4 regions of the Bacillus sp. 01N42_2 genome follow, and region 1 is predicted to be linked to each of the others. Evidence: riboswitches for the same ligand, from Rfam matches in the RefSeq annotation. Region 1 holds a riboswitch; each other region holds the start of a gene.
What was found. Region 1 has a riboswitch for S-adenosylmethionine ahead of metE (5-methyltetrahydropteroyltriglutamate--homocysteine S-methyltransferase). Riboswitches for the same ligand answer to the same signal wherever they lie in the genome.

Region 1 (3,686 bases):
CCGAGTCCGAGGCCTTTCACGTAAGGATGATCTTTCAGATATTCTAAAAATCCTCCGTGGCTTCGGCTGTGTTCGATTGTGATGACATCAGCGTCAAGGTCATTGATCGTATCGACAATATCTTCAAAGTTGCTGTAACACATATGCGTATGAATCTGCGTCTCATTTTTCACAGAAGACGTCGTTAATCGGAAAGCTTCTGCGGCCCAAGTTAAATATTCATCCCAATCCTGCGTTTTTAACGGCAGTCCTTCGCGGAGCGCGGGTTCATCCACTTGGATAATCTGAATACCGGCATCTTCAAGCGCTTTTACTTCTTTTCTGAGGGCAAGCCCGATCTGGAAGGCGATTTCTTTTCTTGAAATATCCACGCGCGGGAATGACCAGTTTAAAATGGTGACAGGTCCCGTCAGCATGCCTTTCATGTGCTTTTCTGTCAGCGATTGGGCATAGACCGTATCTTTTACCGTCATCGGTTCGATAAATTCGACATCTCCGAAAATGACAGGCGGACGTACGCAGCGTGAACCGTAAGACTGCACCCATGCATATTTCGTAAAGGCGAACCCGGCCAGTTTTTCACCGAAGTATTCGACCATGTCCGTCCGTTCAAATTCTCCGTGAACGAGCACGTCTAAGCCGATTTCTTCCTGAATCTCAACCCAGCGCTTCGTTTCCGCATTAATAAACGCTTGATACTGTTCATCCGTCCAATCTTTTTTCCGCCATTTTTGCCGTGCGCTCCGCACTTCTGCAGATTGAGGGAAGCTTCCGATCGTCGTTGTCGGCAGAAGGGGAAGACCGAGTGATTCATTTTGCAGCGCCAATCGTTCTTCAAAGCTTGCAGGGCGGGAGAAATCTTTTTCTGTCAGCTGATTCAATTCTTCTTTTTGAGCTGAGTTCGCCCCTGTCGCGAATGCTTTCAAAGCTTTAAGTGCCGCTTTTGACTCTTCGATCTGCTCACTGACAGCCGCTTTGCCGGACAGAAGCCCTTCTTTTAAGACGCCGAGTTCCGCCAGTTTTTCTTTAGCGTATGACAGGCCGTTCAGCAAATCCTTTTCAAGATGCTCGTCAGGGTGTTTCGCCACCGGCACGTGCAGAAGGCTGCTTGAAGGCTGAATCCATAACTCCTCAACATCAGCGTGGCTGAGGATATCCAAAGCCGCATCAAGGCGTTCTTCAACATCGATTTTCCAAATGTTTCGGCCGTCGATCACACCGGCTGCCAGCACTTTATCTTTCGGGAAGCCGTGCTTTTTCAATTGCTCAAGGTTTCTGCCTTTATCATGCACGAAATCAAGCCCGATTCCTTGTACAGGATACGAAACGAGTTCTTCATATGCATCAACCGAATCAAAGTATGTCTGCAGGAGGACATTCAGCCCTGAAAGCTCTTTTGCAATAGATTCATAGAGTTCTTTTGCGGCGCGGACATCTTCAGCAGAGGCTGTCACAAGGGCTGGCTCATCAATCTGAACCCATTTGACGCCTTCAGCTTCAAGCTCTTTCAGCAGCTGCACATAAAGAGGAACAAGGCGCTTTTGAATCGCTTTCGCCTCTGATTCTTCGTATCCTTTCGCAAGCGTGACGAATGTATACGGACCGACAATGACAGGTTTCGTTTCCGCTCCGAATTCTTCTTTGATCCGGCGGTAGTCGTCAAGCTGTTTGTTTCTCGTCAGACGGAATTCAATGCTTTCGTCATATTCAGGAACGATGTAATGGTAGTTGGTGTTGAACCATTTTGTCATTTCACTGGAAACGGCGTCTTTAACACCGCGGGCAATCGCGAAATATGTATCAACGGGATCCGTGATGCTGCGGAATCTTTCCGGAATCCAGTTAAAGCTGACGGCGGTATCAAGCACATGATCATAATGAGTAAAATCAGAGACCGGCACGATATCGATATGTTGGTCAAGCTGCGTTTTGACAGCCGATAAGAATAAACCGTCAAGCTCTTTAAGAAACGTTTCTTTATCAGTGTTTCCTTTCCAATAAGCCTCAAGTGCTTTTTTCCATTCTCTGTTCAAGCCGATTCTCGGAAAACCGAGATTTGAAGTTTTGATTGTAGTCATTAAGTCTCCTCCTTTAAGTGAGATGTAACAAAAAAGCCTCTTTCTCATGAGAGAAAGAGGCTTTAACATCAAAATTTAAGCCTCTCTTATCTCTCAGATCACGTCTGATGGAATTAGCACCGTGCCTTAGGAGACTATCGTCTCGGCGCAAAAATCACGCGCCCCATTTCACAATGGAATTACGGTCGGTTGCTGTTGGGGTCAAAAGGCCAATCCCTCGCCCAACTCTCGATAAGAGAAAATATTTCAATTTTTTTGAAAAGTTACATCATTTGTTGGTTATCTTATCAGCTTATTCAGATCACTGTCAATAGAAAATCTCACATTTTAAAAATTGGTGATTTTGACAAGCGGATCAATCATTATATGAGAAAAATATCAGAAAGACAGCAGCTGTGCCTGTTCGGCTCTTTCCATGAGCACATCAGGCGCGTCTAAATACAGAAACCCGTTCCCGGCCAATGTTTTGGAGATGTTCAAAGGAAGAGTACGCCGCACAAGCTGGGCATAAATTTCGGCTTCAGAAAGCGTCCGCTGAAACGAGTCCTGTTCAAGCCCTTTTATTAAGGCCAGCGCTCCGCTCACGTGCGGGGCGGCCATTGAAGTGCCCGTCAGCTTCCCGTATTTATGGTTGGGAAGGGTGGAGAGAATGTTTTCTCCGGGCGCCACGAGGTCAATTTCTTTATTTGCGTTTGAAAATTCTGACGATTTACGGGCGATTGAGACTGATCCGACGGCGATCACTTCGTTGTAAGCGGCCGGATACGACAGTTCTTCTGTCCGCTCGTCTCCGTCACCTTCATTTCCTGCTGCGCAAACGACCAGTACACCGCTTTTTACCGCATTTGAGACGGCTTCTTTCAGTTCAGGCACATCGTTCGGTCCGCCGAGTGACATGGAAATAATGTCCGCCTTTTGTTCAACGGCGTAGTTGATGCCGTTAATGATCCATTCGTATTTGCCGCTGCCGTTTTGACCGCCGAGAACTTTAACGATTAAAAGGCTCGCTTCCGGCGCAACACCTGAAATTCCGCCGTTTGAATCATTGGCGGCAATCGTTCCGGAAACATGTGTCCCGTGGCCGTTGTAATCGGAAATCGCGTCTTCTTTGCCTTCGTCATCATCGGTGAAGTTTTTTCCGCCGATAACCCGGTCTTTCAAATCAGGATGATTAATGTCGCAGCCTGTATCAAGCACCGCGATTTTAATATCCTTTCCTTTAAACCCTTTTGCCCACAATTCTGGCGCCTTAATCACTTTAATACCCTCAGGAAGCTCGTTCACATCCATGATCTGCTCATCCGTGACATAAGGAATCAACCGCATTTCACCATTCATAAAAAAGCCCTCCTTTTTTATGCTTGCGAGTGGATTCAAGGGTGTTGCTACTATTTTATGGCAGATTATGCCGTTCGGAAAGAGTCATTTGAAGCATTTTCATAAAAAAGGCGCAATCTATTGCACTAAATAATTTCAAATAATTGGATGGTTCAACGGCTTTTATTTTGATTCGGCACCAGCTGACGCTATAATTGGAAATGGGAAAGGAGAAGAGGTATGAAGATAAGTGAAGCATTGTACGACTATTTTTCCGAACGGGTGGATCAA
Region 2 (3,686 bases), on a different contig from region 1:
GCCATCATCAGCCGCACTCAATCTCCGCAAAAACAGGCGGCGGTATTGGATGCGGGATGCGGAGAGGGCTCCCATTTAGCCGCAGTATGCCGATTGCTGCAGCCCGCTTTTTCTGTGACGGGAATCGGCATTGATATCTCGAAAGAAGGTGTGCTGCATGCGGCAAAGGCCTTCGGGGAACAAATGGTTTTTGCCGTCGCTGATGTGGCGGGTGCGCCGTTTGCCGACAGCTGTTTTGATGTCGTGATGTCTGTTTTATCGCCTTGGAATTACAAGGAATGCAGCAGGCTTTTACGAAAGGGCGGCACAGTCATTAAAGCGGTGCCGCGGCGTGATTATTTGAAGGAAGTAAGGGAATTCTTTTTCGGAGACAGTCCCCGGCGGAATGACACCGCCGATTCAGCGGCCTGCCGTTTCCAAGCGGGCTTTCAAACCTTTGATCGTAAACGGCTGCGTTACACGAAGACGTTATCGCAGCCTGATCTTGAACGGCTTGTGAAAATGACGCCCCTAACATGGAAATGCACTGAAGAAAGCATTCAGCGGTTTATCGGCCGGAAAGCGGCTGATATCACGATAGATATTGAAATTTTAATCGGGACCGATCCGCTGTAAAACGGAAAAGACACGCGATTAGCGTGTCTTTTTTTTATTTCCAGACTTCACCGGCAATATCGACGACATGGCGCAGTTTTGCCCATTGCTGTTCTTCTGTGATCAGATTTCCTTCCTCAGTGGAAGCGAATCCACATTGCGGGCTGAGGCAAAGCTGATCCAGGCTAACATATTGAGAAGCTTCTTCAATCCGGCGTTTAACCGCGTCCTTGTCTTCGAGATCGCCGTGTTTCGACGTAATCAAACCGAGCACAAGCTGAAGATCGGAGCGTTTGACATAACGGAGCGGTTCAAAGCCGCCGGAGCGGGAATCATCATATTCCAGGAACAATCCGTCAAGGTCAAGCCCGTCAAAAATCGTTTCCGCCGCCGCATCATATCCGCCTTCAGCCGTCCATGTGGACTGGAAGTTGCCGCGGCAGATATGCATCGTAACCTTCAAGTCGGCAGGACGGTCTTTGATGGCGTCATTAATAGAAGCTGCGAACAGCCCGCGCAGCTCATCCGGCGTCGTTCCGAATGCTTCAATCTGACGAAGCCCCGCTTCAGATAAGAAAACGGCCCATGCGGTGTCATCGAGCTGAAGATAGCGGCACCCGGCGTCATAGAAAGCTTGAATCGCTTTTTTATACGCCTTTGATACATCATGCTGAAATTGTTTGTAATCATTCTGATATGCCGCTTTTTCCAATTTTCCGCGGAAAAACAGCATATTCGGGCTTGGAATCGTCATTTTTGGAACAGCATCGCCAGCAATGCTGTGAAGAAATTTATAATCTTCGAGCATCGGATGCTGAGAAAAATCAATATCTCCCGTTACTTTAATGCCGCGCGCTTTCGTCTGTACATTGTGAAACTGAATGCCGCTATCTGGCGTAAACGCTTCGACGCCGTCTAAGTTTTCGAGAAAATCAAAATGCCACCAGGCCCGGCGGAATTCGCCGTCAGTCACGACATTGAGGCCGGTTTCTTTCTGCTTTTTCACGCTGCGGATGATTTCTTTGTTTTCGATTTCGCGCAGCTGTTCTGCCGAAATCTCACCCGCCGCTCTTTGCAGGCGGGCTTGCTTCACAGCCGCCGGCCGGAGCAGGCTTCCGACCTGATCCGCGCGAAACGGCGGGTTTTTTCTAAGAAGAGTATGCAATGATTGTTCTGTGTTTTGCTGTGACATGAACGATTCCTTCTTTCCTCAATGAAATATAAAAAGCTCTTCCCTTGGATAGGGAAGAGCTTGCGTCCGCAAATCTCAACCTTATCTTCAGGATTTAGCACCATTCTGCTGAACAGCGGTTGCCGGGTATCATAGGGCCAGTCCCTCCACCTCTCTTGATAAGGAAATATGCTATTTTTCAGAATAAACTGTAATACTCTTAATCTTAGTATATTATCTTATATTGTCAATATATTTCGATAAATATTTTTATTTATCACCCTCAAATAGAATCATATCTATTACGATTGCGATCGCAAGACAAAGAACAATATCTTCTTCATTTTCAATCTCCAAATGATAAGAATCGCCCCAGCTCATCCATGATTTGGTGACGGTCATCCGGTTTGATTTCCCGTCTGTCACTTGAAAATTCCGTCCCCACACATCGCCGGTAATATCCCAGCCGACTCCGGAAATTTCAAATTTCGGTTTGAAAAACGTCATTTTCTTGATGACTTGGCATACAGGCTTGCCGCCGACGGAAATTTCGTAACGGGGAACGAGCGACATCAGTTTCTGACTGACACTGGCGAGCGTGCGGCCGTCCAAATCAGACAGCTTCAGTTCGTCACCGAAAGAAAACAGCTTTCCCTCCACATTGAAGACTTCTTTACCGCTTTCAAGAAACACTTGAAACCGATTCTTAAACGTAAACATCCGCTCTTTGATATAAAAATGATACATAAAAAAACTCCTTTTTTATGTTGTACGTAAAAAGGAGACGGATGGTTTCATATTCGAGGGGTGCACAAAAAAAGGCTGCCGATTTTGCGGCAGCTGTCGTTTTTATGATAGCGGCATCCGGCGTTTCTGACGGATCGCATTTAAATCAATGATGTTATTCGTGTCGGCAGCTGTCACCAGCGGGCTTGTCTTTGGCGTTTTCCGGCGGTTGTCCTTACTGAAAGAGAAAACCAGGTATCCTGTCAAAGCAGCAAAAATAAGTAGCATCATTTTACATACCTCCCAAAAAAAGTTTTGGTATTATTATTGTACGAAAAAACAAACGAAAAGTATTCAAACAATTGTCACTTTTTTAAAAAATAAAGACATTTTCCGTAAAAATGACTATGATCTGCGATTGATTTTGCTCTTGTTGTGGTTCTATAGATTGTATCGGCTGCTGAGTGATTATCGTTTATATAACTTTTTCACTATTTTTTGACAGTGTCGAATTAACTAATACATTGTTTTCGTTTGCCTTGTGTTATTCAGTACCCTAAAAAACCTTGCGATATGCAAAATAACTGCTTCTAACGGAAGATTATGATTTGATAGCGCTTTCCTTATTTTTTGTAAGAAAACGAGATGTTATCTTACAAAAAATCGTCTGAACATTTTTCGCAGCTTTTTAAAAGGGTTCGATTTCGTCTCCAGAACGCGGGGGTCTTTTAAGGTTTTTTTCAATTCTCTTGCTACAGTGCCTCTTGCCATAGTCTTCACTCCTTCCTTCCAATTCATACCTTATATACGGAAAGAAAGAAGGAAAGGTTTCATGTGAAAGAAAAAAACCAAAGCAGGGAGCTTTGGTTTCACGCGCGTTCTTCAAACAGTCTGGCGATCTCAATAATGACGTTTACCGCCTTTTCCATATGGTCGACGGAAATGTATTCATATTTTCCGTGGAAGTTTTCGCCGCCCGTGAAGATGTTCGGTGTCGGCAGTCCCATGTAAGAGAGCTGTGATCCGTCAGTTCCGCCCCGGATCGGTTCGATAATCGGTTCGATGCCGAGGTTTTTCATGGCTTGATAGGCGATGTCGACAATTTCTTTGACCGGTTCGATTTTTTCTCTCATGTTGTAATATTGATCATGCAGTTCAAGCTTGATGCTTTCCTTGCCGTATTTAGCCGCAAGCG
Region 3 (3,686 bases), on a different contig from region 1:
CGTGAGCCGGAAGCGGCAGGAAAGGTGAACCGAAGCACGTGGAGAAAGTCGTTTGCGGAGATGTCACGCCGCGCTCGGTTCCTGCGAGTTTGCTTGTGTACCCGCTTAAGAAATGATACATTGCCTGTTCCTTCGTCAGTTTGCTGATCGGAGGGAGCACCCCGAACGCGTCCGCCGTTAAAAAGACGATCGCCTGCGGATGGCCGGCAATGCTCGGCTGCACGATATTGCCGATCATCTCAATCGGATACGCGGCTCTTGTGTTTTCCGTGTAGAAGGAATTGTCGTAATCCGCCTCACCCGTTTTTTCATCAAGCACAACATTCTCAAGAACAGACCCAAAGCGGATCGCACGAAAAATCTGCGGTTCTTTTTCTTCGCTCAGATTGATACATTTAGCATAACATCCGCCTTCAATGTTAAACACGCCGGAGTCTGACCAGCCGTGCTCGTCATCGCCGATCAGTTTCCGGTCCTCATCGGCCGAAAGCGTCGTTTTCCCCGTGCCGGAAAGACCGAAGAACAAGGCGACATCACCTTTTTCACCGACGTTGGCTGAGCAGTGCATCGGCAGAATATCTTGCTGCGGAAGAAGGAAGTTCATAATGGAGAAAATTGATTTTTTCATTTCTCCGGCGTATTCGGTACCGCCGATTAAAATGACGCGCTTTTCGAAAGATACAATGATAAATGTTTCCGAATGCGTGCCGTCCGTCTCCGGATCCGCTTTAAAATGCGGAGCTGAGAGAATGGTAAAGGGCTGTGCTTCCGAATCCCTTTCAGCCGTCTCCGGTCTGATAAACAGCTGGCGCGCGAACAGGTTGTGCCATGCAAATTCATTTACGACTGTAATCGGCAGTCTGTATTTTTCATCTGCGCCTGCGAATCCTTCAAAAACAAACAGTTCATCTCTCTGTTTTAAGTAGCTGACGACTTTGGCGTACAGCTTTTCAAACGCCTCTTCAGAAATGGGCTGGTTCACCGCGCCCCAATCAATTTGATTTTCTGTGCTTTTTTCACGAACAATAAATTTATCTTTAGGTGATCGTCCCGTATATGCACCGGTAGTGGCGCGTACGGCGCCCGTAGATGTCAGTGTGCCTTCATTTCGGGTGATCACTTTTTCGGTAAGTTTTGGCGCCGATAAATTATGATGCACATTTGGACTTGCGAGTAATGCTTGAAGATCTGCGGTTAAATCAACTAATTTCATAAAACCCTTCCTTTGCCGGTTTATTTTTATTTCGCTGAATGTGGAATTAGTATAACACATATATAAAAATAGTCTATACTGTTTATTATTTTTTGTTTGTGTTTTTCCATTGCTTCCTGAAATAAAGGCGCGTAATCGCTTTAATTCATATTGACACTTTCCGCCCTTTTACGATAAGATATTTCATTGAGCGGATACTCTTATCCCGAGCTGGCGGAGGGACAGGCCCGATGAAGCCCAGCAACCGGTTTCTCTGTAAAAAAGCAGGTGAATACACTGTGGGAAACCAAGGTGCTAACCTGATGCAAGGTTTAATATTTCCTTGAGCGATAAGAGTGAAAGGCACACAGACCAAACCCTTTCCTCGAGTGGAAAAGGTTTTTTTATTTCATAAAATATGCCAATTAACATTCTCTGATATAGTATGACATTGTATTAAGAGGGAGCGAGTTCCGTATCATATGAGAAGGTCTTTCAAAAGATCTTTTTTCAGGAGGAAAAGTGAATGAGTAAAAACCGTCGACTATTTACATCTGAATCTGTTACTGAGGGTCATCCGGATAAAATCTGTGACCAAATTTCTGACAGCATCTTAGATGAGATTTTAAAAAAAGACCCGAACGCGCGCGTAGCCTGTGAAACATCTGTAACGACAGGCCTTGTGCTGGTAAGCGGAGAGATTACAACTTCAACATACGTTGACATTCCGAAAACAGTCCGTGAAACGATTAAAGAAATCGGCTACACACGGGCAAAATACGGATTTGATGCGGAGACTTGCGCTGTTTTAACATCAATTGATGAACAGTCTGCGGATATCGCGATGGGTGTCGATCAGGCTCTTGAAGCGCGTGAAGGCACAATGAGCGATGCTGAAATCGAAGCTATCGGAGCGGGTGACCAAGGTCTGATGTTCGGTTATGCGTGTAACGAAACGAAAGAGCTTATGCCGCTTCCGATCTCTTTGGCGCATAAATTGGCCCGCCGTTTGAGCGAAGTCCGCAAAGAAGACATTCTTCCGTACCTTCGCCCTGACGGAAAAACGCAAGTTACCGTTGAATATGACGAGAACAACAAGCCGGTCCGCATCGATGCGATCGTCATCTCGACTCAGCACCATCCGGAAATTACGCTTGAGCAGATTCAGCGCAATCTGAAAGAGCATGTCATTAACCCTGTCGTGCCTGAGGAACTGATTGATGACGAAACAAAATACTTCATCAACCCTACGGGACGTTTCGTAATCGGCGGTCCTCAAGGCGATGCGGGACTTACCGGCCGTAAAATCATCGTTGACACATACGGCGGATATGCACGCCACGGCGGCGGTGCATTCTCCGGTAAGGATGCGACGAAAGTAGACCGTTCAGCGGCTTACGCTGCGAGATACGTAGCGAAAAACATCGTGGCTGCAGGACTTGCTGATTCTTGTGAAGTGCAGCTTGCATACGCAATCGGCGTGGCACAGCCTGTATCTATTTCCATCAATACATTTGATACAGGAAAAGCTTCTGAAGAGAAACTGATCGAAGTCGTACGGAATAACTTCGACCTGAGACCTGCTGGCATTATTAAAATGCTTGATCTGCGCCGTCCGATCTATAAGCAGACTGCCGCTTACGGCCACTTCGGACGTCACGATGTGGATCTTCCTTGGGAGCGTACTGACAAGGCGGATGCGCTTCGCAAAGAAGCACTAGGAGAATAATTTTATAGCCGCTTATTTAAGCGGCTTTCCCTTTTTGCAGATGCTGCCATGCTTATTTTTTACATAGCGTGAAACCAATGGCGTAACAAAGCGTCTATAAAAAGGGGGTTCAATTAGAAAATTACACTTATGGAGGCTATACTATGTGTGGATTTGTCGGTGTTTTTAATAAGCATCCATTAACTCAAACCGCAGATCAAGAAGAGCTAATCAAACAAATGAACCAAATGATCGTTCACCGCGGTCCTGACAGCGATGGGTATTATCATGATGAGCACGTCGGATTCGGCTTCAGACGGCTCAGTATTATTGACGTAGAAAACGGCGGACAGCCTTTATCATATGAAGATGAGAAATATTGGATCATTTTTAACGGCGAAATCTATAACTACATTGAATTGAGAGAAGAGCTTGAAGCGAAAGGCTACACTTTCAATACAGATTCCGATACAGAGGTGCTCCTTGCGACATACCGTCATTATAAAGAAGAAGCTGCTTCAAAGCTTCGCGGAATGTTTGCGTTTTTAATCTGGAACAAAACTGACCGTGTCATGTACGGCGCGAGAGACCCGTTCGGCATTAAACCGCTGTATTACACAACCATCGGGGACAAAGTGTATTTTGCATCTGAAAGAAAAAGTTTAATGGCCGCTCAAAACGGTATTGATCTCGATAAAGCTTCTTTACAGCAATATATGTCTTTCCAATTCGTTCCTGAACCGAGCACGCTTGACGCTGAAGTGAAAAAAGTCGAGCCGGGCAGCC
Region 4 (3,686 bases), on a different contig from region 1:
CATCCGTATTATTGGACTGGTACCCCTCTACATATGCAAGGTTTCCGAGTCCGCCTGAACCGATGGCGCCGGCAATGGCGGTAGATCCGATCAGGGCGATGGCTGTAACGGTGATGCCCGAAATTAACGCAGGCATTGATTCAGGAATCAGCACTTTGAAGATAATCGTCGATGTCTTTGCTCCCATTGATCTGGCAGCTTCGATGACTCCTTTATCGACCTCACGCAGCGCAATTTCAACAAGCCGGGCATAAAACGGCGCGGAGCCGATAATCAGCGCAGGCAATGCCGCGTTCGGCCCTAAAATCGAGCCGACCAAAATCTTAGTAAAACCGAGAAGCAGAATAATTAAAATAAGAAACGGAATAGACCTGAAAATATTAACGACCGCCGCAATCACGGTGTTAATGATTTTATTTTCCCATAAGCTTCCCTTGCCCGTTAAAAAGAGCAGAAGACCGAGAATCGCTCCGATGACAAATGAAAAGGCTAAGGCGATGACCGTCATATAAAGGGTCTCGTATGTGGCCGTCCACAGCTCGGTTAAATCAACGTTTGGGAACCATTTTTCAAACATTTGTGATCACCTCTGCTTCTACCTGTTTGTCTTTGATGAACCGGATCACGTTTTCTACTTCTTTTTCCTGACCGTCAATATGGATGAATAAAGAACCGTAGGCTCCGTCCTTCGTCTGTGAGATTTTCCCCTGCAGAATATTGACGTCCACATCAAAGTTTCGGATCATCTCCGTAATGAGGGGCTGCTCGGCGGCCTGCCCGACAAATGAAAGCTGAATCGTTTTTCCTGTCGCGGTTTCCTGCAGAAAATGCTGGATGGTTTCTTTCGTCTCCTCCGGTTCTGTCACCTGCTGAACGAAACGCTTGGTCATCGGTTCGCGCGGGTTTCTGAAGACTTGGAGCACTTCGCCTTCTTCAACGACTTTCCCGTTTTCCATAACGGCGACTCTGTTGCAGATTTTTCGGATGACGTGCATTTCATGGGTAATGAGCACGATCGTCAGACCGAGTCTGTCATTTATATCGGATAAAAGATCCAAAATTGAATCGGTCGTCTGCGGGTCGAGCGCTGATGTTGCTTCATCGCACAGAAGGACTTTCGGATTATTGGCGAGCGCCCGGGCGATGCCGACACGCTGCTTTTGACCGCCGCTCAGCTGTGACGGATAAGACTTTTCTTTTCCCTCTAATCCGACCAGTTTAATCAGCTCATCGGCGCGGCGGACCCGTTCGCTTTTTTTCACGCCGGCGATTTCCAGCGGAAACATAATGTTCTCCCGGACGGTGCGCGACCACAAAAGGTTAAAATGCTGGAAAATCATGCTGATTTCCTGGCGCGCTTTTCTCAGTCCGCGGCTGCTTACTTTATTTAATTCCGTCCCCGCAACTTCCACGATGCCTGACGTCGGCTTTTCAAGGCCGTTCAAAAGACGGATTAAGGAACTTTTACCAGCTCCGCTATATCCTATAATTCCAAATATTTCGCCCTTTTTGATATCAAGAGTGACATCTTGGACAGCATTGACATCCCCATGCTTCGCTTTGTAAATTTTTGAAACATTTTGAAGATGGATCAAAGCAATCACCTGCCTTACACTATTCTAAGAAATCTTCCGGTTTTCTACGCAAAAGAAAAGCCTTTCTGCAAAAATGAGCAGAAAGGCTTATTGAAAAAGGCCTTTCTCTCATCTTTCAAAGCAGACCGCTTTGAGTGAATTGGCACCATTTCAACATCGTTGATGGTTGCCGGGCTTCATAGGGCACTTCCCTCCACCTCTCTTGATAAGAGAAAACATATCGTATTTTCGTCCGGAAATTCTTACTGTAGAATAGCACGGCGAATGATAAAAAGTCAATAAAATAAATAATGGAAGCTATTGTCACATAGTAGATTGGCAGTTTACGGCCGTTTGCTGATCGTCTGAAAAAATCCGTTTGTCAGCCAGAGGATGGCCTCCAGCTTCAGCAGGGCTCGGAATGATCCTTTCACTTTGAGTTTTCCGCTTTGGATGAGCTTCTGCAAAGAGACATCACCGTGCAGGAGATGGATGATTTCCGTCTGGTTTCCGTAAAAGGTCAAATTTGATTTTTCCTTTGAAACCGCCGTTTTTCTCATTTCTCCCTGTCCGTTAATTGAGACCGTTAAGGCTTCTTTTTCTCCCTGGAATGTAATCAGCAGCGTTGAGGCGTTTAATAGCGGTTTCAAAAACAGATGCTGTCCGTCATTCTCCAAAACTTCTATTTTCTCCACTCGTATAACCTCCCGTTTTAATGGCCATACATACACTTTCTCTTTTTAACGGACAGAACCCTTTATAAACCGCACGACATTTTCCTGTAAAAATTGTCACATCGGGAACGTTTGCGATGTTTTTTGTTTAATCAGCTCATATAAATAGGAAACGGAGCGGAAGGCGTATCCTTTCTCAACAAGCTCTCCGCCTTTAAACAGCAAAAAGCACGGAACGCTCTCAATCTGATAGGCTTTGGCGAATGCGGGGGAATAATTCACGTTGTTTTTATAGAAGGCGGTGCCGGGCAGCATTTCTTCGACGACAGAAAGCATCTTGGACGCCAGCTGGCATGTGCCGCAAAACGGGGTGTACAAATACAGGAGATAGATGTCATCCTGAATCAATTCGAGTTCATTTTCTTGGAGTTCTTTCATTTTGATTATCACCTCAGGTCGTTCTTTTTCAAAAATACAGGGTCTGCATCAAGGCCGGCTCTGATCAGCATGGATGCGAGATGATGGCCCGGGCATGACTCGACTTGCCTGTATGTTCTGTCTATATAGATATGGCGCGCTTCGGGAAGCTCCCGTTTCAGCTGTTTTCTTAATTTTTCTCCGGATTCATCCGCGTCCGTTAATATAAACACGTCTCTGTCAAACAGGCGGTCCGCCAAATCTTCCAGTTCGGTTTGGCCGATCGTCCCGTTTGTGCAGACGATTTCCGCGGGTTCGATGAGCACTTCTCTGACTTTGATTTTATCCGATTTTCCTTCTACGATGATCACCTTTTCATCTCCGTTGAACATAAGCGCATCACCTGCCGATTGTTTTAGCATCAGATTAAAAAAGAAGGCAGTGAAATTCACCGCCAACTGTTAACACCAGCCGTTCTCATAATCGCAATCCACATATTTCGGATCACTGCCGTTTATGACATCGGCTGTTTTATAAAATTTTTGATTCTCAAATGAAAAGCCCTGTTTGAGCTCGTACTGGTTCATGCCTGTCATCTCGCCGATGGCTTCATTTTCATGAAACAAGGAAAACCGGCCGTTTTGAAAGCGGCCTGTGACGTTCTCCGTCACATCGACCTTTTGTTTATCAAAAGCCATATTAGACACCTCCCGTTACAGATAGAATGTCCAAATGGCCCTTTTGCTATCCGATCAGTCTTCCTGTGTCATTTCGTCATATTGCTCGGAAGTCATGAGGTTTTCGATTTCTTCAGCATCAGCCGGTTCCACGACGATCATCCACGCTTTTTCATACGGAGACTCGTTTACGAATTCAGGGCTGTCATCAAGGTCTTCGTTCACTTCCGTCACCGTTCCGTTAATCGGTGCGTACAATTCGGATACGGTTTTGACGGATTCTACGCTGCCGAATGGCTCGTCCGCTTTAATTTCAGCGCCGACTTCCGGAAGCTCGACAAATA

Region 2: another riboswitch for S-adenosylmethionine. It lies ahead of AC1DN5_RS03205 (5-methyltetrahydropteroyltriglutamate--homocysteine S-methyltransferase); the one in region 1 lies ahead of metE (5-methyltetrahydropteroyltriglutamate--homocysteine S-methyltransferase).
Region 3: another riboswitch for S-adenosylmethionine. It lies ahead of metK (methionine adenosyltransferase); the one in region 1 lies ahead of metE (5-methyltetrahydropteroyltriglutamate--homocysteine S-methyltransferase).
Region 4: another riboswitch for S-adenosylmethionine. It lies ahead of metN (methionine ABC transporter ATP-binding protein MetN); the one in region 1 lies ahead of metE (5-methyltetrahydropteroyltriglutamate--homocysteine S-methyltransferase).

The regions. Positions count from the first base shown of each region.
Region 1 is NZ_JBFTRO010000002.1:612,950-616,635, reverse strand. It holds gene metE (5-methyltetrahydropteroyltriglutamate--homocysteine S-methyltransferase) at 1-2,078, opposite strand, end outside; SAM riboswitch class I at 2,162-2,316, opposite strand; gene AC1DN5_RS06770 (S8 family peptidase) at 2,457-3,416, opposite strand; gene AC1DN5_RS06765 (STAS domain-containing protein) at 3,636-3,686, shown strand, end outside.
Region 2 is NZ_JBFTRO010000001.1:611,733-615,418, reverse strand. It holds gene AC1DN5_RS03210 (putative RNA methyltransferase) at 1-615, shown strand, start outside; gene AC1DN5_RS03205 (5-methyltetrahydropteroyltriglutamate--homocysteine S-methyltransferase) at 650-1,786, opposite strand; SAM riboswitch class I at 1,865-1,951, opposite strand; gene AC1DN5_RS03200 (LURP-one-related/scramblase family protein) at 2,036-2,512, opposite strand; gene AC1DN5_RS03195 (hypothetical protein) at 2,615-2,782, opposite strand; gene pepT (peptidase T) at 3,361-3,686, opposite strand, start outside.
Region 3 is NZ_JBFTRO010000003.1:544,386-548,071, reverse strand. It holds gene pckA (phosphoenolpyruvate carboxykinase (ATP)) at 1-1,213, opposite strand, end outside; SAM riboswitch class I at 1,411-1,549, shown strand; gene metK (methionine adenosyltransferase) at 1,719-2,921, shown strand; gene asnB (asparagine synthase (glutamine-hydrolyzing)) at 3,065-3,686, shown strand, end outside.
Region 4 is NZ_JBFTRO010000001.1:25,715-29,400, forward strand. It holds gene AC1DN5_RS00165 (methionine ABC transporter permease) at 1-577, opposite strand, end outside; gene metN (methionine ABC transporter ATP-binding protein MetN) at 570-1,595, opposite strand; SAM riboswitch class I at 1,701-1,807, opposite strand; gene AC1DN5_RS00175 (SCP2 sterol-binding domain-containing protein) at 1,919-2,269, opposite strand; gene AC1DN5_RS00180 (thioredoxin family protein) at 2,366-2,686, opposite strand; gene AC1DN5_RS00185 (toprim domain-containing protein) at 2,695-3,057, opposite strand; gene AC1DN5_RS00190 (YusG family protein) at 3,127-3,363, opposite strand; gene gcvH (glycine cleavage system protein GcvH) at 3,418-3,686, opposite strand, start outside.